DNA from 3 places in the Kitasatospora sp. GAS1066B genome. Region 2 is predicted to be linked to each of the others. Evidence: riboswitches for the same ligand, from Rfam matches in the RefSeq annotation. Region 2 holds a riboswitch; each other region holds the start of a gene.
What was found. A riboswitch is a leader RNA that binds a small molecule or an ion and turns the genes downstream of it on or off. The one in region 2 is predicted to bind cyclic di-AMP.

Region 1 (7,339 bases), on a different contig from region 2:
CCGCGAGACGCTGCGCGAGGAGCTGGGCGACGTGCTGCTCCAGGTCTTCTTCCACTCCCGGATCGCCGAGGAGGACCCCGAGGACCCGTTCTCCATCGACGAGGTGGCCGGGGCGATCGTCGAGAAGCTGATGTACCGCCACCCGCACGTCTTCGGGGACTCCGACGCCGCCACCACCGACCAGGTGGAGGCCAACTGGGAGGAGCTGAAGGCCGCCGAGAAGCAGCACCGGGAGTCGGTGCTGGACGGCGTGCCGGCGGGGCTGCCGGCTCTGGCGTTGGCGGCGAAGCTGGTCTCCCGGGTCCGCCGGGCGGGCTTCACCGGCGTTCCCGACGCGCCGTACGCGCTGCCGGCCGAGCTGACCGAGGAGACGGCCGGCGCGCTGCTGCTCGCGGTGGTGCAGCGCGCGCACGACGCGAAGGTGGACCCGGACGCGGCGCTGCGGGCGGCCGCGCGCGGCTATCGGGCGGCGGTGCGGGCAGCCGAGGGGCTGGCCGCCGACTAGGAGCCGGGCCAGGGCGGGCCGTCAGGCGGGCTGCTGGTGGGCGTGCACCTGGCGCTGCGGCGGGACGACCGCGCCGATCGCCTCGCCCAGCGGGTCCAGCAGCTCGGCGAGGCGGTGCAGCTGGCCGGGCAGCTCGGCCATCGCGACGATCCGCTCGCCGTCGGGGCCGCTCACGCAGAACAGGTCGATCGGGCCCAGGTGCTTCTCGGTGGTGTCGACCAGGGCGGCGATGTCGCTGGGCTGGTGGATGTCGGAGCTGACCCCGATCACCGGGCAGCCGATCCGGTCCATGGCGGCGGCCAGGTCCTCGGCCACCCCGGTCCGCGGGTCGGCGATCAGCAGGCCGGCGGCGCCCGCCGCGGCGAAGCGGCGGGCCGGCCCGTCGCCGTCGCCGCCGCTGAGTACCGCGATGACCACCACTGCCCCGGCTACTCGCATGGCCTGCTCCTCCCTGGGGGCGCCGCCGCACTGCAACGCCCGCCAACCACGTATCGGAGGATCGTAGGCTTCTCCTGACCCTCCGCAACAGGGATTACCCGTCAGGTGACCAGGCTCACTCCTCCTGGGGACGGGATACCGTCAAGACATGCCGGACCAGCCCGATGCCATCCCGTTGCCGCCCGCACCACCCCTGTTCACCTGGGAGTTCGCCGCCGACCCGTACCCGGCGTACGCCTGGTTGCGGGAGCACGCCCCGGTGCATCGGACTACCCTGCCGAGCGGGGTTGACGCCTGGTTGGTGACCCGGTACGCGGACGCCCGGCAGGCACTGGCCGACGCCCGGCTCTCCAAGAACCCGGCCCACCACAGTGAGCAGGCACATCGCACCGGACGGGTCGGCATCCCGGGGGAGCGGCAGGCCGACCTGATGACCCACTTGCTGAACATCGACCCGCCCGACCACACCCGGCTGCGCCGCCTGGTCTCCAAGGCCTTCACCCCGCGCACTGTGGCCGAGTTCGAACCCCGGGTGCAGCAGCTGACGGACCGGTTGATCTCCGGCTTCGCGGCGCGCGGCTCGGCCGACCTGATCCACGAGTTCGCCTTCCCGCTGCCGATCTACGCGATCTGCGACCTGCTCGGGGTGCCGGCCGAGGACCAGGACGACTTCCGCGACTGGGCCGGCATGATGATCCGACACGGCGGCGGCCCGCGCGGCGGGGTGGCCCGCGCGGTCAAGCGGATGCGGTCCTACCTGGCGGAGTTGATCCACCGCAAGCGGGCCGAGCCGGGTGAGGACCTGATCTCGGGGCTGATCAGGGCCAGCGACCACGGTGAGCACCTGAGCGAGAACGAGGCCGCCGCGATGGCCTTCATCCTGCTCTTCGCCGGTTTCGAGACCACCGTCAACCTCATCGGCAACGGCATGTACACGTTGATGAACCATCCCGAGCAGCGCGCCCGCCTGCAGGAGTCGGTGCGGCGCGGCGAGCGCGAGCTGCTGACCACCGCCGTCGAGGAACTGCTCCGCTACGACGGTCCGGTGGAGCTGGCGACCTGGCGGTTCGCCACCGCGCCGCTGAGCATCGGCGGGGTGGACATCCCGGTCGGCGATCCGGTGCTGGTGGTGCTGGCCGCGGCCGATCGCGACCCGGCCAGGTTCGGTCGACCCGACACCCTGGACCTGGCCCGCAAGGACAACCCGCACCTCGGCTTCGGGCACGGCATCCACTACTGCATCGGCGCTCCGCTGGCCCGGCTGGAGGGGCAGGCGGCGCTGGCCACCCTGCTGACCCGGCTGCCCGACATCGAGTTCGCCGGCGAGCCGGCGGAACTGCGCTGGCGGGGCGGTCTGATCATGCGTGGGCTGCGCGAACTGCCGGTTTCTTTCACACCGGAATCCTCGACCGGCAGCTCCTGACGGCGTGTCGGATGTCTGACGGCGTGTCGGAAGTGTTCCGGCAGGCACGATCTGAATACGCATCAATGCGGACAAACCTGATCGGTTAGTGGACGATCTGACGGCGTCGTAATTCTCGTGTGATGTATGCGATATGAGCTTGTGATTGGTCCGTCAATCTGCCTACCCTCCCAGGAGTTCGCAGCTGCGAACCCCGCGTGCGGTACGCCGAGTCCTGCCCACCGCGCCGTCGGGACGCCGACCTACCTCGGGGCAGGGGCGGGGGACCCAGGATTTTCTGCCGTCTCCCACGGCTAGGGGTGAAGCCGCGTCAGCGGCCGGGCCGACCTCACGGGCCCGAACCCGACAGCTCACCTCGCAGGCGTGCGGAGAGGGACAGTTCATGCTGCTCAAGGGCAATGGCCGTCATCGTCGTCGTACCCAGACCGAGCGGGCGATCGCCGTGGCCGGCGTGGCCGGTGCGGGTCTGGCGGTGCCGCTGCTCACCGCGACCGCCGCGCATGCCGCCCCGGTCACGGTCTGGGACAAGGTCGCCAACTGCGAGAGCACCAACAACTGGAGCATCAACACGGGCAACGGCTTCTACGGCGGTCTGCAGTTCACCTCCTCCACCTGGGCCGCGTACGGCGGCACCCAGTACGCGTCGCAGGCCAACCAGGCCACCAGGGCGCAGCAGATCTCGGTCGCCGAGAAGGTGCTGGCCGACCAGGGTCCCGGCGCCTGGCCGGTCTGTTCGGTCAAGGCGGGCCTGGCCCAGGGCGGCGCCGCAGCCGCGCTGGACGCCAGTGCGCCGGTCGCCCCGAGCCGGCAGCAGACGCGGCCTCAGACGCCGGCTCCGCAGGCCCAGCGGGCGCAGCCCCAGCAGGTGCCGCAGTCCACCGCCCCGGCCTTCCCCGGCAAGGCCGGCTGGGACGCGAAGGGTCAGGTCTACTGGTACCAGAGCGACGGCGGGTGGTACTGGACCAGCCACCAGAGCGTGTACGACCGGAACATGCCCGCCCCGGTGCCCGCTCAGGCCCCGGCCCAGGCACCGATCCAGGCCCCGATCCAGGTCCCGGCCCAGGCACCGGCCGCCGCGCCGAGCGGCTCCGGTCACGACTACACGGTGCGGGCCGGCGACACCCTCTCGATGATCGCCCAGGCCCAGCACCAGACCGGCGGCTGGCAGCAGCTCTACCAGGCCAACCAGCAGACGGTGGGCGGGAATCCGGACCTGATCATGCCCGGCCAGCTGCTGCACCTCGGCTGACCGGCCGACAGCCCGCGCGGGGCCGCGCCGATGCGGCCCCGCGCGAGCGGCTCGCGAAACGACCACCGACACGCATTCAGGTGAACTACCGGCAGGTAGCCGAGCCACACCGTGAGACGGGAGGCAGGTCCGGGTCGTCGCGGTGGCCGGTGCGGTTAGGCTCTGGTCGTAACGACTCCCTACCCACGTCCGCAGGACCGCTTCCGTCTAGGAGATGCCTCGTGCCGTCCATTGATGTCGTCGTAGCCCGTGAGATTCTCGACTCGCGCGGCAACCCCACGGTCGAGGTCGAGGTCGGCCTCGACGACGGCAGCACCGGTCGTGCCGCTGTCCCGTCCGGCGCCTCGACGGGTGCCTTCGAGGCGCTGGAGCTGCGTGACGGTGACAAGAACCGCTACTTCGGCAAGGGCGTCGAGAAGGCCGTCCTCGCCGTGATCGAGCAGATCGGCCCGGAGCTGGTCGGCTACGACGCCACCGAGCAGCGGCTGATCGACCAGGCGATGCTCGACCTGGACGCCACCCCGGACAAGTCCTCGCTCGGCGCCAACGCGATCCTCGGCGTCTCGCTGGCCGTCGCGCACGCCGCCTCCGAGGCCAGCGACCTGCCGCTGTTCCGCTACCTCGGCGGTCCGAACGCGCACGTGCTGCCGGTCCCGATGATGAACATCCTCAACGGTGGCTCGCACGCCGACTCCAACGTCGACATCCAGGAGTTCATGATCGCGCCGATCGGCGCGGAGTCCTTCTCCGAGGCCGTGCGCTGGGGCGTCGAGGTCTACCACACGCTCAAGGGCGTGCTGAAGGAGCGCGGCCTGTCCACCGGCCTGGGCGACGAGGGCGGCTTCGCGCCGAACCTGGACAGCAACCGCGAGGCGCTGGACCTGATCACCGAGGCGATCAAGAAGGCCGGCTACGTGCCCGGCAAGGACGTCGCGCTGGCCCTGGACGTGGCCGCCTCCGAGTTCTACAAGGACGGCGCCTACCAGTTCGAGGGCAAGGCGCTGACCGCCGCCGAGCTGATCGAGTACTACGCCGACCTGGTCGAGAACTACCCGCTGGTCTCCATCGAGGACCCGCTGGACGAGTCGGACTGGGACGGCTGGAAGGCCATGACGGACAAGCTGGGCGCCAAGGTCCAGCTGGTCGGTGACGACCTGTTCGTCACCAACCCGGAGCGCCTGGCCCGTGGCATCGAGACCGGCACCGCCAACGCGCTGCTGGTGAAGGTGAACCAGATCGGCTCGCTGACCGAGACCCTGGACGCCGTCGAGCTGGCCCAGCGCAACGGCTACCGCTGCATGATGTCGCACCGCTCCGGTGAGACCGAGGACGTCACCATCGCCGACCTGGCCGTCGCCACCAACTGCGGCCAGATCAAGACCGGTGCCCCGGCCCGCTCCGAGCGCGTCGCCAAGTACAACCAGCTGCTGCGCATCGAGGAGATCCTCGACGACGCCGCCGAGTACGCGGGCCGCGCCGCCTTCCCCCGGTTCCGCGTCGCGGACTGACCCCCGCGAGGGCCGACAGCCAGCCTGACCGATGCCCCGGTGTGCACCCCGTAGGGTGGATGCCGGGGTATCGGCGCGACTGGGAGGGGTCAGGAGATGGCAGGCTGGAAGATCCCGGGTCTGGGCGGCCGGCCGCGGTTCACCAGCCGGGCCACCGTGCTGGTCCTGGTGCTCTGCTCGCTGGTGGCGATCCTCGCCTATCCGACCCGGCAGTTCATCAACCAGCGCGACCAGATCAGCGCCCAGCGGGTCAAGGCCGAGCAGGCCCGCCGGCAGGTCGAGCAGTTGACCACCGAGCTGGCCCGCTGGCAGGACCCGGAGTTCGTGAAGGCCCAGGCCCGCGAGCGGTTGCACTACGCGATGCCCGGTGAGACCCCCTTCGTCTCGGTCGACCCCACCCCCTCGGCCGCCTCCTCCCAAGCCTCGGGCCGTGGCTCCGCGCAGGCCGCCGCGCAGGCGGCCAAGCCCTGGTACGCCACCGTCTGGGACTCGGTGGACGCGGCCGCCGCCACCCCCGCTCCCGCCCCCGCTCCGTGAGAAGCCCGCCCCGTGAAGAAGACCCGACATGACACTTGAGAACCAGCCGGTCGCCGACCGCGACCTGGCCGCCGTCGCGGCCCAGCTCGGCCGCGTCCCGCGCGGCACCCGGGCGGTGGCGCACCGCTGCCCGTGCGGCAACCCGGATGTGGTGGAGACCGCCCCGCGGTTGCCCGACGGCACCCCGTTCCCCACCCTGTACTACCTGACCTGCCCCAAGGCCGCCTCGCTGATCGGCACGCTGGAGGCGGACGGGGTGATGAAGGAGCAGACCGCCCGGCTCGCCGAGGACCCGGAGCTGGCCGCCGCGTACCAGAAGGCGCACGAGGACTACATCGCCCGCCGCGACGCCATCGAGGTGCTGGAAGGTTTCCCCTCGGCCGGCGGGATGCCGGACCGGGTGAAGTGCCTGCACGTGCTGGTCGGCCACTCGCTGGCGGCCGGGCCCGGCGTCAACCCGCTGGGTGACGAGGCGCTGGCGATGCTGCCCGAGTGGTGGCGCAAGGGCGCCTGCGTGAGCGAGCAGCAGGTCGCGGACGGGATCGAGGCGCTGGTCGCCCAGCGCGCCGAGGCCGAGGACCACGCGGCGGTGATCGCCGCCAAGGAGCGCAAGACCGCCGAGCGGGCGGCCAAGCGCCAGGCCGACCAGCAGGACGACCAGCACGAAGCGCAGCCGGACGAGCAGCGGGAAGAGGGCGCCAAGTGACCGCCACCCGGGTCGCCGCCGTCGACTGCGGCACCAACTCGATCCGCCTGCTGATCGCCGACCTCGACCCGACGACCGGCGAGATCAGCGACCTGGACCGCCGGATGCTGATCGTCCGGCTCGGCCAGGACGTGGACCGCACCGGGCGGCTGGCCCCCGAGGCGCTGGAGCGCACCTTCGCCGCCTGCCGCGAGTACGCCGCGGTGATCGCCTCGTACGGGGTGGGCCCCGAGCGGACCCGCTTCGTGGCCACCAGCGCCTCCCGGGATGCCGAGAACAGCGCGGAGTTCACCAAGGGCGTGCGGGAGATCCTGGGCGTCGAGCCCGAGGTGGTCAGCGGCGACGAGGAGGCCCAGCTCTCCTTCACCGGCGCCACCAAGGAGCTGACCGGCACCGCTGTGCCCGCCCCCTACCTGGTCTTCGACCTGGGCGGCGGCTCGACCGAGTTCGTGCTGGGCGGCGAGCGGGTGCAGGCGGCCCGCTCGGTGGACATCGGCTGCGTGCGGCTGACCGAGCGGCACTTCGCCGGCTCCGAGGTGCCGACGGCCGCGCAGATCGCGGCGGCCAGGGTGGACGTCGAGGCGGCGCTGGACCAGGCCGCCGAGGTGGTCCCGTTGTCCGAGGCGGCCTCGCTGGTCGGCCTGGCCGGCACGGTCACCACGGTGGCCGCCATCGCGCTCGGCCTGCCGGCGTACGACTCCACCGCCGTGCACCACTCCCGGCTCTCGCTGGCGCAGGTCCGCGAGGTGACCGAGCGGCTGCTCGCGGCCACCCACGCCGAACGGGCCGCGATCCCGGTGATGCACCCGGGCCGGGTCGACGTGATCGGGGCCGGCGCGCTGGTGCTGCTCGCGATCATGGAGCGGACCGGAGCCGGCGAGCTGGTGGTCAGCGAGCACGACATCCTGGACGGGATCGCCTGGAGCGTGGCGGTCTGAGGGTCCGTCGGCCGGCTCGCGGACGCCTCGCGTCC
Region 2 (7,339 bases):
CTGCTCGTCACTCGTGGCCGGGCTCTGCGGCAGGGCGGCATAGCGGTTCGGGTACTCGGTCGCGTAGCCGTGGTAGGCGCGCAGCAGGGCGGCGATCGCGGCGTCCCCGGTCAGGCCGGTGATGGCGGCGTCCAGGGTGGCCGCCAGATCGGTGGTGACCCGGATCCCGACCAGCCGGCGCAGCCCGCCCAGGCCACCGGGCACGTGCTTGTAGAGCGAGGGGGCGGCCACCTTGGCGCGCAGCGCGACCGCGGCGAGGGTCAGCGCCTCGGGTCCGTCGGTGTCGATCAGCGCGAGCGCGTGGTCGACCACGAGGTCGGGGGTCAGTCCGGCGCGGGGCATCAGGCCACCTCGGCCAGGAAGGGGAGCAGGGCGTCGGCGGTGGCCTGCGGGGAGTCCGACATCGGGTAGTGCCCGGCGCCGTCGATGATCACCTTGCGGGCGTTCAGCGCGGTGGCCTGACGGTCCGCCACCCGCAGCGGGTTCAGGAAGTCGGGATCCTTGCTGCCCATCACCACCAGCGCGGGGGAGTGGAAGCCCACGGTCCAGCCGGTCGGCGCGGAGTCGCCCAGGGCGTAGCCACGGGTGGCCTGCCGGCGGCCGGGAGTGCGCAGGTCGGCGACCAGAGCGGCGACGTGCTCCGCGTGGTCGGCGGGCTTCCTGGTGGGCATCGCCACCTTGTTCAGGTAGTAGCCCCAGAACCTGGGGAAGGCGATCAGCGCCGCGCCGAACACGCGGACCAGGCCGCGCATCAGCACGTTCGCGGGCGGCTGCTCGATGAAGGCGTCCAGCAGGACGATACCGGCCACCTTCTCGGGGACCAGGGTGGCCACCTTCACCACGCTGGCGCCGGTGTAGGAGTGGCCGACCACGACGGCCTTCGCGATGCCCAGGTGGTCGAGCAGCGCGACCGCGTCCTCGGCGATGGCGGCGGGGGTGTAGTCGTCCCAGGCGATCGAGGACTCGCCGAAGCCCCGCAGGTCCATGGTGATCACCCGGTGCCCGGCCGCGGCGAGCAGCGGGTGCAGGTGCCGGTACTCGCGACGGCTGTCGAGCATGCCGGGCAGCAGCAGCACCGGGGTGCCGTCGCCGGCGGTGTCGTCGAAGGCGATGGTGCCGCCGGGGAGCTGCAGGTACTGGGTCCGCGGGGTGCTGGTGGCGTTCACGGCGAGCCTCCTGGCCTTCCGAGAGGTGGTGCCGGCTGCCTGCCGACACCTACAAAGCTATGGCTAATAGCCTTAGCCGTCAAGGCCCTCTCAGTCGTTCAGCCGTTCAGCCGTTCTCGCGGCGGGTTCGTCAGGCCCCCTCGACCCGGAACGGGTCGTGTTCGGCGAGCAGCTTCTCCAGCCGTGCCTGGTCGACCCGGGTGACGATCTCGCCGGCCTCCTGCCGGTCGCGGACCACTTTGGCGAGGGTGAAGGCGGAGGTGGTCGTGTAGAGCAGGCCGAGTGCGAGGAAGGCCCGTACCCAGGGGCTCACCGGCAGATAGGCGATGCCGATCGCGAGCCCGCCGAGAGCGAGCGCGAAGGAGATGATCGCCTGGAGGTAATAAGCGGACGTGGTTCGTGGCTGCACCGAGGAAGTCATGCCTGAAGGATGGCCAACTCCCGTGCCCGGCACCTGAGTACGACTACTCAGTTCGCGGCCCGAGTGCGGGGTCGGGGGTGTACGTCATGACGCGACCATGACGTTAAATGAGTCTGACAATCGACTCTGAACGGGCTTGGAATCGCGGGCTCCTGGGATTAACGTTTGATAACGCAGCGCGGTCGGCAACGCCGTACCCGAAACGGCACCGTGCGCCGTCGCCTAATCCACGACCTGGCCCCCGGGCCGGGCCGGGAGCCGGGGAACCATGTTCCTTGGGGTGAATCGGCTCGACCCAGGCTGGACCAGCCCAGGCCGAACCGTAGGAGACCTTCCTGCTCCGAACCCGTCAGCTAACCCGGTAGGCGAGAGGGAAGGAAAGGAGCGCGCCCCCGTGGCGTTGACGCACTCTCCGGAGGGTCGCACCGAGGCGAGCGGCACCGGACTGCTCGACCACCCCGGCGTCACGGCGGACCCCGCCCGGCACCGGGTGCCCCGCCAGGCGCGGGCCGGCGCTCCGGTCCTCGGCGTCACCGCGATGGCCGCCGCCCTCGGCGCCACCACCGGCCTGACCGCCACCGCCGCTGCCGCGGCCACCCCGACCGCCGCGCCCACCCCCGCGATCACCGCGCCGGACGGGACCGCGGCCACCGAGCAGGACGGCACCGCCGACCCGGGCCTGGCCCTGGCCGCGCGGATCCAGCAGCAGGCCGACACCCGGCGCACCGCCGCCGAGGAGGCGGCACGCCTGGAGGCGGCCCACGAGGCGGCGGCCAAGCGCGCGGCGCAGCAGGCCCTCGCGGCGGCGGCCGACGCGGCCGCCCAGGCGCCGACCGCGGCCGCTCAGGCTCCGGTCGTCGAAGCCCCGGCCGAGACCCCGGCTGACGAGACGCCGGTCGGCGAGACCCCGGCCGCCCAGGCCGTGACCGTCCGGCCGCCGCTCGCCGGCTACACGCTCGGCACGGGCCACGGCGGCTCGCCCTGGGCGCAGTTGAACACCGGCCTCGACTTCGCCGCCCCGGCCGGCACCCCGGTCACCGCGATCACCGCGGGGACCGTCAGCGCGGCCGGCTGGTCCGGGGCCCACGGCTACCGGGTGATCCAGACCCTGCCGGACGGCACCGAGCTCTGGTACTGCCACCTCGCCTCGATCACCGTTCCCGCCGGCCCGGTCGCCCCCGGCACCGTGCTCGGCCGGATCGGCGTCACCGGCAACTCCCCGAGCCTGCGGACGGGCGGCGCGCCCGCCGGCCCGCAGCTGCACCTGGAGGTCCGCCCGGCCGGCGCCGCCCCGGTCGACCCCGCCGGCTGGCTGCGCGCGCACGGCGTGCAGCTGTAACGGCGGGGCCCCGCAGGCGCTTCAGCCCGGCTCGCCCGGCCAGTCCCCGATGTCCGGGAGTTCGGCCAGGCCGCGCTTCACGATGTAGCCGTCCACCTCGGCGGCGCCGGGTTCCGGGGCGAGGTCCTGGTACTCCGTCAGCAGCAGTGCGGGCAGCCCGGGGACGGTCCACTCGCCCAGCAGCCGCAGCGCCTCCTGCTGCACGGTGGCCTCGAAGTTGGGGAAGTCACCGGCGAGTTCGGCCGGCATCGGCAGGCCCAGGGCGTTGCGGCCGGCCAGGTTGCGGTAGCTGCGCTGCATCAGGCGGTTCTCGATCAGCAGCCGGGCGCCGTCGGTGGCCATCCCGATCGAGAGCAGCACGCCCTCGGTCCAGCCGGCCAGGCCCTCCGGCTGGTCCAGCGCGGCCAGCTCGGTGAAGGCGGCCAGCCGGTCCGGCTCGGCCAGCTCCCGGAAGGCGTCGAGCCACTCGCGCACCGCCGCCGGCGCGTCGGTGTCCACCCCGGCCTCGCGCAGCAGCAGGGTGTAGAGCCGGGGCCAGGTCAGCAGGTGCGGGTGGCGCAGCAGCCCGGCCAGCAGCTCGCCCTGCCAGTCGGCCTCCTCGTGCAGGCGCTGCTGCCGCTTGGCGTTCAGCCGCCTCGCTGCTCGCTGATGGTCGATCAGCAGCCGCACGGCCGCCCCGTAGGCGAGCGGCGACTGCTCCTCGGGCGGCTGCACGTACAGGTGGATCCGCTCGTAGAGCAGCTCCTGGAGCAGCGCCGAGGTCAGTTCGGGAAAGCCGTCGCGCAGTTGCGCGTCACCCAGTTCGAGCAGCGTCAGCACCGTGTTCACCGCCGCCTCCGGCACCGGCGCGAGCCCCTGCTCCTCGGCCCATCGCAGCAGCTCAGCGGTGTGCGGTCGGGGTGCGAGCCGCAGGTCGTCCTGGTCCATGGCAGGTACGGTAACCGCTCGCGGGCCCACTACCGTACCTGCCATGCACCCCGTCCTGCTCACCGGTCCGAGGCTGACCGTCCGCGAGTTCCACCACGTGCCGCGCGATATCGACGCCCTGCACGCGATCTTCGGCGATCCGGAGACCGCCCGTTTCCTGCCCTTCGAGCCGCGCGACCGGGAGGACTGCGCCGACCAGGTCGCGCTCTACCTGGAGGAGGCCGAGAACGACCCGCGCACCGTCTACCGGCTGGCCGTCACGCTGACCGAGGAGGGCGAGGACGCCGTGCCGCTCGGCAACGCGGTGCTCGGCGTGGAAGGCGTGGCGAGCCAGCGGGCCGCGTTCATCGGCTACGCGCTGCGCCGCGACGTCTGGGGCCACGGCTACGCCACCGAGATCGCCCGGCTGCTCTGCGACTTCGGGTTCGGCACCCTGGGCCTGCACCGGCTGGCCGCCCGGCTGGACCCGCAGAACCTGGCCTCCGCCCGGGTGTTGCGCAAGCTCGGCTTCCAGCTGGAGGGACGGCTGCGGCACGATCTCCACCTGCGCGGCGCCTGGCACGACGCGCTGCAGTACTCGCTGCTCGAGGACGAGTGGCCGACCGGGGGTTAACCCCACCCCGACTCCGCAGGTCAGCCGCATTCCGCCACCGCCCTTGCCCCGGCAGGCTGGTACGCATGACGACGACGATCTCGCTGCAGCGCACCCCGTTCCTCCGGGCGACCCACCGGGAGGTCGGTTACATCTTCGCCTCCCTCTTCACCGCGGTCGTCGGCTTCGTCTGGACCGTCACGGTCCTGGCGCTCGGCATCGGCACCCTGGTGACCGCGCTCGGCCTGCCGGTGCTCGCGCTGCTGCTGGCCGGCGCCCGGGGGCTCGGCGCGGTCGAGCGCGGCCGGGTGGCCCGGCTGCTCGGCCGGCGGCTGCCCGGGCCCGCCCCGGTGCGCGCCGCCCGTCCCGGGGCCTGGGCCCGGATCACCGCGCAGCTGGCCGACCTGGCGGGTTGGCGGGCGGTGGCGTACCACCTGCTGATGTTCCCCTGGCACGTGTTCAGCTTCGTGCTGACCGTCACGCTCTGGACCACGGGCTTCGCGATGGCGCTGCTGCCCGCCTACAACTGGGTCTTCCCGACCTACGTGGGCTGGCCCGGCTACCGCGTCTTCGACTACCACAAGGACGGGGCGCACCACGTCTACTACCTCACGCACTTCTGGCAGGTGGCCGGCGTCTCGCTGGCCGGCGTGCTGCTGCTCCTCCTGGCGGCCGGGCTGACCCACGCGCTGACCGCCGTCTCCCGGCGCGCGGCCGCCGCCCTGCTGGCCGCCTGACGCTCGCTCAGGGATGCGCGGTGGGGGCGGCCGTGTTCGGCTGAGTCCATGCTGATCACCTCCCGGATGCTGATCACCTCCCGGCCGCTGGACGAGTACTGCGGCTTCTTCGGCCTGACCCGCGCCGAGCTGCGCGCGCTGCCGGGCCCGGTGCTCGACTGCCCGGGCGGCGCCGCGGGGCTGGTCGCCGAGGCCCGGGCGCTGGGCTGCCGGGTGCTGGCCGCGGACCCCGCCTACGCCCGGCCGCACCGCGAACTGCTGGCGCGCGCCGAGGCCGCCCGGCACACCATGGCCCGTGCGATGCCCGCCGAGCCGCAGCGCCACCTGGCGCCCCGCCACCGCCCGTACGAGAAGTACCTGCGCAGCTGGGACCGGGCCCGCGCGCTGTTCGCCGCCGACCGGGCCGCCCACCCCGGCGACTACGTGGCCGCCGCGCTGCCCGCGCTCCCGTTCGCGGACGCCAGCTTCGCCCTCACCCTCAGCTCCTACCTGCTCTTCGCCTACCCCGAGCGCTTCGCCCCGGTGGACCAGCTGGCCGCGCTGCGCGAGCTGGTCCGGGTCACCGCCCCGGGCGGCGAGGTGCTGGTCCACCCGCTGCACGACGGCGAGAGCCGCCGCTGCCCGCACCTGGCCGAGCTGCGCGCCGCGCTCGGCGCCCAGGGCATCAGCAGCGAACTGCGCACCGTGCGGGCCCCGGGCGACGGACGACGCCGATTCCTGCTCGCTCTGACCCGGCATCACCGCTACCGTCCCATCCCATGGACGAACACCTGACCGGATCCCGGCTGCTCGCGATACCCGGCCTGCGCAACCTGCGTGACCTCGGCGGACTCGGCGCGGTGCGCCCCGGCCTGCTCTACCGCTCCGCCGGGCTGGCCACGCTGACCGCTGAAGGGGCCCGGCAGCTGGCCAAGTTCGGCCTGCGCACCGTGCTCGACCTGCGCGATCCGCTCGAACTGGTGCAACACCCGGACCGCGTCCATGACCTGGACGTCGATCTGGCCAACTTTCCGCTCCTGCCGCAGGACGGGCCCGAGGACATGTACGGGTTCCCGCTCGACCGGATCTACCCGCTGATCGTCGACACCGCCGGCCCCACCCTGGTCGCGGCGCTGCGCGGGCTGCTGGCCCCCGAGGCCCTGCCCGCGCTGCTGCACTGCGCGGTCGGCCGGGACCGCACCGGCATCACGGTCGCGCTGCTGCTCGATCTGCTGGAGGTGCCCGAGGAGCAGATCGTCGCCGACTTCCTGCTCTCGAACGAGGGCCTGGGCCTGCTGAACGGCCCCGAGGAGTGGGTGGACGTGCACGGGGTGACCCGGCTCTCCCACCCGGTCGAGGCGGCGCTGATCACCGGCGTGCTGGCCCAGGTGCGTGAACAACACGGCGGCACCGAGGGATATCTGACGGCCCATGGCCTGAAAGCGGCGGAGATCCTTGACCTGCGCGCTACCCTGCGTGAGTGATCATCACCGTACGCAAGTCCAGCCGTCTGCTCGTCGCCCTGACCGCGGGCGCCGCGCTCTTCACCGCCGCCCCGGCCGCGCACGCCGACACCACCCCCAGCGACCAGTGCTCGGCCGCCTTCCACAACGGCGACGCGCGGCTGGGCCCGGCCGACCTGCCCACCACCGGACCGGTCGGCCGGCAGCTGCGCGGCTACCGGCGCACCGGCGGCGCCGGCGAGGCCGCCTTCCTCGCCCAGTACTACGACGCCACCGCCGGCAGCTGGAAGTACCCGCCGGCCAACGGCTACCTGCTCGGCTTCAACAACCAGCCGATCGAGTTCGACCAGCCGCTCATCCCGGGCCAGGACATCGACCGCTACGGCAGCGAGTACGGCTCGTTCCTGGCCCCCGAGGGCACCGCGTACGCGAGGCGGGCGATCCCGCCGCAGAGCCTGGACAGCACTCCGGCGGCCGGCTGCAACTACCACGACTACAAGGTGCTCAAGGAGTTCGAGGTGCACGGCGGCCCGATCGCCCCCTGGTTCAACCAGCCGGGCCTGGGCTGGCAGTACCAGCTGGACGGCACCCTGGTCCCGGGCGCACCCGCGAAGATCAACGTCGGCTGGCTGATCACCAACGGTTACCTGCAGCGGCTGATCTGAGCCGCAGAGCTCTGGCAGGAGAAGCAGACGGCCCGTGGGCGTTCTCCACG
Region 3 (7,339 bases), on a different contig from region 2:
GAGGCCGGCCAGCTGAGCGGAGGTCAGCGGACGGTTGCTCAGCAGCTCGGCGGGGATCGCGCCCCACCGCTGCTGGTAGTGCTGGGCGGCGCAGGCGCGCGCCGGCGCGGTCGAGCCGTAGCCGGGGTTGATCCCGCTCGGGCCGGCCAGGAACACCAGGCAGTTGAGCGCGATCAGGAGATAGCTGACGAGCGGGGTCGGCCCGTCGTGGCGCTGGTCTGCCATGGCCGGATCCATTCCGCGCCGGCGCGCTCGTGACACCGCGGTGTACGGCGAGCGGGTGAGCGGGCGAGCAGGCGTTCGAGCGGGCCGCGGTGCTGGTGGGAACCGGTATCCGGTGCCCGCCGTCTCAGCAGGAGGCCCTAGGCTTGAGACCTGGCCGGCACGTCGGCCCGGACCAGGTACCAGCCGAGAGGACCTCGCTCATGCCCGTCCCCGTGCCCACCGCCGAGACCCGTTGGCGCTGCACGCTCTGCGGCAACCTGACCCGGTTCGATGTGACCCGGTCCTCCCGCGTGGTCGAGTACCTGCACCTGGACCTGGCCGGTGAGCCCAAGGTGGAGGAGACCGAGGTGCTCAGCGAGACGCTGGAGTCGATCCGCTGCCGCTGGTGCAACGCGGTCGACCAGGTCGAGCTGGTGGCTCGCCCGGACGCCGAGGAGCCCGACGCGGCGCCCGCCGGGGACGGGGCCGGGCAGGCCGGCTGAGCGGGCGCTGCTGAAAAACAGTCGCCGCGCACGCGACAATTGCATCGAGCGGTGAGAGTCACCGGGTGGTGAGTCGAGGCGCCACGGCCCTGGGCCGGGCGACCGCGCAGATCATGATCGGAGCCGAGGACGCGATGGACGCAGCCAGCCAGGCCGCCGAGCCGCAGGGGCCGCTGCCCGCTGCCGGCGAGCCGGTCGCGTCCGCGACGTCCGCCGACGGCGCTGTGGACCCGGCCGCAGCCGTCGGCCCGGCCGGCGAGCAGGTGGTCGAGCCGTCGGCCGAGGCGTCGGTCCAGTCGTCGGTCCAGGCGTCGGTCGAGGACGAGCAGCCCGCCGAGCAGCTGGACCGCCCGCTGCCCGAGGGTGTGCGCCGGCGCGTGGTGGGCCTGGCCGCCGACGCGCTCGGCGGCCTGCCGCCCGCCGACCTGCCGCCCTCGCTGCGCCCGTACGCCAAGTTCACCCCCGCCCGGCGGGCCAAGTACGCCGGCACCGCGCTGGCCGCCGCCCTGGAGGCCGAGCCGGTCTTCCGCCTGCGGATAGCTGACCGGCTGCGGCTGGGCCAGCCCGACCTGGTGAAGGCACTGGAGGCGGGCCAGGTCCCGGGCGCGGCCGAGCCCCTGGATGTGGCCGCCGCCGCCTACCTGTTGCGCAGCCGTGGCTGGACCCGGCTGGTCGCCGAGGCCGGCGAGCAGGTCGAGCGGGCCGGCGCCGAGGACGCAGCCGCCGAGGCGGCCCGACTGGTGGAGAAGCTCCAGGAGGAGCTGACCGCCACCCGCACCGCCGCCCGCGCCGACCTGGACCGCCAGCGCGCGGAGGCCGAGGGCACCCGCAAGGAGCTGGAGACGCTGCGCAAGAAGCTCCGCGGGCTGGAGAGCGACACCCGCCGGGCCCAGGCCGAGACCCGCAAGGTGCAGGCCGAACTGACCTCCGCCGCCGCTGCCGCCGCCGTCGAGCGCGGCGCCGCCGAGAGCGAGAACCGGCGGCTGAAGCACCGGGTGGCCGAGCTGGAGACCGCCCTGGAGGCCGGGCGCCGCTCGGCCCGCGAGGGACGCAGCGTGGAGGACATGCGGTTGCGGCTGCTGCTCGACACCGTGCTGCAGTCCGCCCAGGGCCTGCAGCGCGAGCTGGCGCTGCCGGTCACCCAGCTGCACCCGGCCGACCTGGTGGACGCGGTCGTCCCGGGCTCCGCCTCGCCGCACGACGTGGCCCGGCGCGGGCTGGCCGAGGACGACCCGGCGCTGCTCGACCAGCTGCTGGCGATCCCGCAGGTCCACCTGGTGGTGGACGGCTACAACGTGACCAAGACCGGTTACCCGACGCTGCCGTTGGAGCAGCAGCGGCTGCGGCTGCTGGGCGGGCTGGCGATGCTCGCGCAGCGCACCCAGGCCGAGGTGACCTGTGTCTTCGACGGGCAGGACCTGGACGTGCCGGTGATCATGGCGCCACCGCGCGGGGTGCGGGTGCGGTTCAGCAGGACCGGGCAGACCGCGGACGAGCTGATCCGCCAGCTGGTGCGGGCCGAGCCGCAGGGCCGGCCGGTGGTGGTGGTCTCGGCCGACCGGGAGGTGGCCGACGGCGTGCGCAAGGCGGGCGCGCGCCCGGTCGCCTCGGTGTTGCTGCTGAACCGGCTGGCCCGCAGCTGACCAGCGCTCAGCTGGTGAAGACCCGGTGAACACCTGGCCTGGACCGTGAGTTCGTGGGGGTGGGGGAGTGGCGCAGGGATCTGATGTTCACTAGGGTCTGGCGTCAAACCTATTTTTCCGGTCACTCACCCGATCGGGTGACCCGGTAGAAGAAGGAGCAGTCCCTTGGCGTCCCACCGCCGTCCCAAGCAGTCGAGCCGCGCGCGGATCACCGTGCTCACCGCCGCTGCGGCGACCGCGGTCGCGATCTCCTCGCAGAGCGGGGCCTGGGCCGACCCGGCGCCCACGGTCGACCAGGTCAAGGCGCAGATCGATGCGCTGAACAACCAGCAGGAGGCCGCGGCCGAGCAGTACGACGGCGCGAAGGAGCGCGGTGACCAGCTGCGCCAGCAGGCTTCCCAGCTGCAGGACGAGGTGGCCCGCACCCAGGACCAGGTGACCCAGCTGCAGGGCGGCCTCGCCGCCGTGGCCGGGCAGCAGTACCGCGACGGCGGGATCGACCCGTCGGTCCAACTGATGCTGAACTCCCACCCGGGCACCTATCTTGACCAGGCCTCCAGCATGCAGGTGGCGACCAGCACCGAGGCGGACGCGCTGAAGTCGCTGCAGGGCGAGGAGCGCAACCTCGACCAGATCAAGAAGGAAGCCGCCGACACGCTGGCCCAGTTGGATTCGGCCACCGCGCAGCTGAACCAGGCCAAGTCGGACGTGCAGGCCAAGCTGGCCGCCGCGCAGAAGCTGCTCAACTCGCTGAGCGCCTCGCAGCGCGCCCAGCTGGCCGCCCAGCAGGCGGCCGCCTCGCGCGGCAGCGCCCGGGCCCAGCTCAGCACGCTCAACCTGCCGCCGGCCTCCGGCTACGCGGGCCAGGCCGTGCAGGCGGCGCTCACCCGCCTGGGCGACTCCTACGTCTGGGGTGCCACCGGCCAGACCACCTTCGACTGCTCGGGTCTGATGCAGTGGGCTTACGAGCAGGCCGGCGTCTCGCTGCCGCGCACCTCGCAGGAGCAGGCCACGGTGGGCACCGGGGTGCCCAGCCTGGCCGACGCCCAGCCGGGCGACCTGGTGATCTTCGGCGGCGACCGGCACCACGTGGGCATGTACATCGGCGGCGGCAACATGGTGCACGCGCCGCACACCGGTGACGTGGTGCGGATCGCCAGCGTCAGCACGATGGGCGAGTCCTACATCATTCGCCGGGTCTGACCCGCCGTCGCTCCGCCGCGCACGCCGCGCTCCTGATCCCCCGTCACCCGCCAGGTGTGACGGGGGACACTTGTTCGCACGCTACTTGATCACCTGTTGGTGATCTGCATAGCACCCAGAGTCAAAGTTGCCGAGTTTTTCTGACAAGGATTTGAACGGATCACAGATTTGTTACTAGGGTCGGCAACCAGACCCACGCGATGGTGATCACCCGACCCGGGTGGCGGCGCGGGTTACCGCCGAGTCTGGAAAGCAGCACGGGCAGTTGACTGTCCGACGGGGAACCCCTGCGGGGGAGCTGTGGACCGGAGCCGGGGAACCACGTTCCTCCGGGGTGAATCGGCGCCAGGTCGGCCGTGGGCCGGTGAGGCGTCGTAGGGCAAGTCTTCCAGCCCGAACCCGTCAGCTCACCCGGTAGGCGGTCCGAGGGAAGAAGGATTCGTGGCGTCCCATCGTCGTCCCAAGCCCGTTGGCCGTACCCGCGCGTCGATTCTGACCGCCGCTGCCGCCACCGCCGTGGCGCTCTCCTCGCAGGGCGCGGCGCACGCCGACCCGGCGCCCTCGCTCGACCAGGTCAAGTCCCAGGTCGACGACCTGAACAACCAGGCGGAGCAGGCCACCCAGCAGTACGACGGCGCCCAGGCCCAGCAGCAGACGCTGCAGAAGCAGGTCGGCGACCTGCAGGACCAGGTGGCGCGGCAGCAGGACCAGGTGACCAACCTGCAGGCGGGGCTGGCCTCGGTGGCCGCCGACCAGTACGCCAACAACGGCATATCGCCGACCGTGCAGATGATGCTCTCGTCCCACCCGGACAGCTTCCTCGGCCAGGCCAGCGCGCTCAACCAGCTGAACACCACCCAGGCGGAGACGCTGAAGGAGCTGCGGAGCGAGCAGACGGTGCTCGACCAGAGCAAGGCCGAGACGCAGAGCAAGCTCACCGCGTTGGATGCCACCACCCAGCAGCTGAAGTCCGCCAAGGACACCGTCCAGGCCAAGCTGCAGCAGGCCCAGAACCTGCTCAACACGCTCACCGAGCAGCAGCGCCAGCAGATGGCCGCCCAGCAGGCGCAGGCCGACGCGCAGGCGAAGGCCGCCGCCCAGCAGGCGCAGGCGCAGGCACAGGCCGCCGCTGCGGCGCAGTCGCAGAGCGCCGCCTCGCGCGGCTCGTCCCGCACCGACCTCGGCAGCACCACGACGCCGCCGGCCGCGCCGACCACCGGCAACTCGGCCGCCGCCGCCGCGATCGCCGCCGCCGAGAGCAGGCTCGGCGACCCGTACCATTTCGGTTCGACGGGTCCCTCCGAGTTCGACTGCTCGGGTCTGATGCAGTGGGCTTACGCGCAGGCCGGTGTCTCGCTGCCGCGCACCTCCCAGCAGCAGGCCGCGATCGGCACCAACGAGGGCACCAACATCGCCAACGCGCAGCCGGGCGACCTGCTCATCTTCAACAACTATGACCACGTCGGCATGTACGTCGGTGGTGGCACGATGATCCACGCGCCGCGCACCGGTGAGAACGTCAAGTACGAGTCGGTCGCCAACATGGGTGGGGTCGAGGCGATCATCCGCCCCTGACACCCCCCGACGCCCCTGGCGAAGCGTCACCCAGGCCCGGTCTCCCGTGCGGAGACCGGGCCTTCGCCGTTCTGCTGTCCGATTGTGGATCAAATATTCGTATTGGCAGGAGTTTGGACTCATCCGTCCCGACTCGCTAACGTCTGCGCTCGGACCTCAGCTCCTCCGAGGGCTCTCCCCGAGCTCTCACGGCGATTGGAGTCGTCAGACGATGGCGATTACACCCCCGTCGGGTACCGCGCGCCGGTTCGCCCGGGTGCTGGCGGTCACCGCTGCCGCGACCACCGCGCTGGCGATGACGGCCAGCGCCCAGGGCGCACCGGCCGGGCCGGACAAGAACGACGTCAAGGCGCAGGTCGACCAGCTCTACACCGAGGCCGAGCAGGCCTCGGAGAAGTCCAACGCGGCGGAGGAGGACGCCAAGCGCCTGCAGGCCGAGACCAGCGCCCTGCAAGCGCAGGTGGCGCAGGGCCAGGACACGCTCAACCGGATGCGCTCGGTGCTGGCCACCGTCGCGGCCGCCGAGTACCGCTCGGGCGGGATGGACCCGGCCGTTCAACTGATGCTCTCCAGCGACCCCGCGGGCTACCTGATCAAGGCGCGCAGCCTGGCCGAGGCGGGCCGGCAGCAGGCCGCCTCGCTGCACGAGGTGCTGGAGCAGCAGCGCCGGCTCGACCAGCGGCGCAGCGAGGCGAGCGCCAAGCTGGCCGAGCTGGAGACGGTGCGCAGCACGCTGGCGCAGAGCAAGCAGCAGGTCCAGCAGCGGCTGAAGAGCGCCCAGGCGCTGCTCGACAGCCTCTCCGCCGCCGAGCGGACCCAGCTGGCCGCGCAGGACGCCCGGGAGGCGAACGAGCGGGCCGCCCGCGGCGCCGAGCGGGTGGACCTGGGCAACCAGCCGCCCGCCTCGGACCGGGCCGCGCTCGCGGTGGCCGCGGCGCTGAGCAAGCTCGGCTCCCCTTACGTGTACGGATCCACCGGGCCCGGCAGTTTCGACTGTTCGGGTCTGATGTACTGGAGCTGGCAGCAGGCGGGAGTGAGCCTGCCTCGCACCTCGCAGGCACAGGCGTTCGGGGGGCAGCGGATCAGCCTGGCCGAGGCGCGACCGGGAGACCTGGTGATCTTCTTTCACGACATGCACCACGTCGGCATGTACGTCGGCGGTGGCACGGTGATCCACGCCCCCTACCCCGGAGCCCGGGTGCGCTACGAGAACGTCGCGGCGATGCCGGTGGCGACGGTGGTGCGGGTCTGAGTACCGACGACGGGACGAGCGTGCCCCGGCGTACCGCGTTGCTGCTGGCGGCCGGCGGGCTCGTCCAGCTCTCGTTGCCCCGGGCGCTGCCGGGGCGGGCGGTCGCGGCGCCGTCCGGCCCGCCGACGGCGCTGCTGGCCGCGCACGCCCAGGCGCTGCGCACCGGTGAGCTGGCCGCGCTGCGGCCGGCCCAGCTGGACTACCGCCCGACCTCCTGGGACGCGCGGACGGTGACCGCCGAACTCTCCTACCGGCTGGCCGGCTTCGACGACTACCCGGCGGTGCTGAACCGGCGGCTCACCCTGGCCGGCGGAGCGGTGAGCGGCGAGGGCGCCGCCCCGGGCAGCCCGGCGGCGCCGTGGGACCTGGGCGACCCGACGCCGGTGCGCGGGACGCACTGCCTGGTGCTCGGGCCGGCCGCGGCCGCTCAATTGACCGAGCTGGCCGCCATCGCGGACCAGGCGGTGCCCGCCGTCAGCGCGGTCTGGGGCAGCGGGTGGGCCGGCCGGCTGGTGCTCCAGTTGCCGACCACCGAGGCCCAGTTCACCCAGCTGCTCGGGGTCGACCCGAGCAGCTACTCGGACATAGCCGCGGTCACCGTCGCCGCCGCGGGCGCGCCGGTGCACACGCCCGCCGACCGGGTGCTGGTCAACCCCGACGCGTACCACCGGCTCAGCGAGTTCGGCAAGCACGTGGTGATCACCCACGAGTCCACCCACGTCGCCACCCGGGCCGACACCCATCCGTGGACCCCGCTCTGGCTCTCCGAGGGCGTGGCCGACTACACCGGGTACCTGAACACCGGCCGCAGCGCCCGGCAGATCGCCCCCGAGCTGACCTCGGACGTGGCGGCCGGCAGGCTGCCGACCGCGCTGCCCGCCGACGCCGACTTCCAGGCCGGCTCCGGCGGGATCGCCCAGGCCTACGAACTCTCCTGGCTGGCCTGCTCGCTGATCGCG

Region 1: linked by a shared signal. The riboswitch ahead of ABH937_RS21555 (transglycosylase family protein) and the one ahead of ABH937_RS35365 (M23 family metallopeptidase) in region 2 are both predicted to bind cyclic di-AMP.
Region 3: linked by a shared signal. The riboswitch ahead of ABH937_RS20360 (NlpC/P60 family protein) and the one ahead of ABH937_RS35365 (M23 family metallopeptidase) in region 2 are both predicted to bind cyclic di-AMP.

The regions. Positions count from the first base shown of each region.
Region 1 is NZ_JBGCCO010000019.1:7,232-14,570, forward strand. It holds gene ABH937_RS21540 (MazG family protein) at 1-505, shown strand, start outside; gene ABH937_RS21545 (hypothetical protein) at 527-943, opposite strand; gene ABH937_RS21550 (cytochrome P450) at 1,092-2,366, shown strand; cyclic di-AMP (ydaO/yuaA leader) riboswitch at 2,596-2,744, shown strand; gene ABH937_RS21555 (transglycosylase family protein) at 2,749-3,615, shown strand; gene eno (phosphopyruvate hydratase) at 3,837-5,123, shown strand; gene ABH937_RS21565 (septum formation initiator family protein) at 5,220-5,660, shown strand; gene ABH937_RS21570 (DUF501 domain-containing protein) at 5,689-6,366, shown strand; gene ABH937_RS21575 (Ppx/GppA phosphatase family protein) at 6,363-7,304, shown strand.
Region 2 is NZ_JBGCCO010000050.1:16,911-24,249, forward strand. It holds gene ABH937_RS35350 (TetR-like C-terminal domain-containing protein) at 1-342, opposite strand, end outside; gene ABH937_RS35355 (alpha/beta fold hydrolase) at 342-1,166, opposite strand; gene ABH937_RS35360 (YiaA/YiaB family inner membrane protein) at 1,297-1,587, opposite strand; cyclic di-AMP (ydaO/yuaA leader) riboswitch at 1,797-1,970, shown strand; gene ABH937_RS35365 (M23 family metallopeptidase) at 1,982-2,926, shown strand; gene ABH937_RS35370 (hypothetical protein) at 2,948-3,853, opposite strand; gene ABH937_RS35375 (GNAT family protein) at 3,897-4,466, shown strand; gene ABH937_RS35380 (sensor domain-containing protein) at 4,532-5,182, shown strand; gene ABH937_RS35385 (methyltransferase domain-containing protein) at 5,231-5,956, shown strand; gene ABH937_RS35390 (tyrosine-protein phosphatase) at 5,941-6,645, shown strand; gene ABH937_RS35395 (TNT domain-containing protein) at 6,642-7,289, shown strand.
Region 3 is NZ_JBGCCO010000017.1:97,126-104,464, reverse strand. It holds gene ABH937_RS20380 (rhomboid family intramembrane serine protease) at 1-225, opposite strand, end outside; gene ABH937_RS20375 (hypothetical protein) at 426-707, shown strand; gene ABH937_RS20370 (NYN domain-containing protein) at 971-2,350, shown strand; gene ABH937_RS20365 (C40 family peptidase) at 2,516-3,553, shown strand; cyclic di-AMP (ydaO/yuaA leader) riboswitch at 3,840-3,988, shown strand; gene ABH937_RS20360 (NlpC/P60 family protein) at 3,995-5,128, shown strand; gene ABH937_RS20355 (NlpC/P60 family protein) at 5,340-6,380, shown strand; gene ABH937_RS20350 (hypothetical protein) at 6,401-7,339, shown strand, end outside.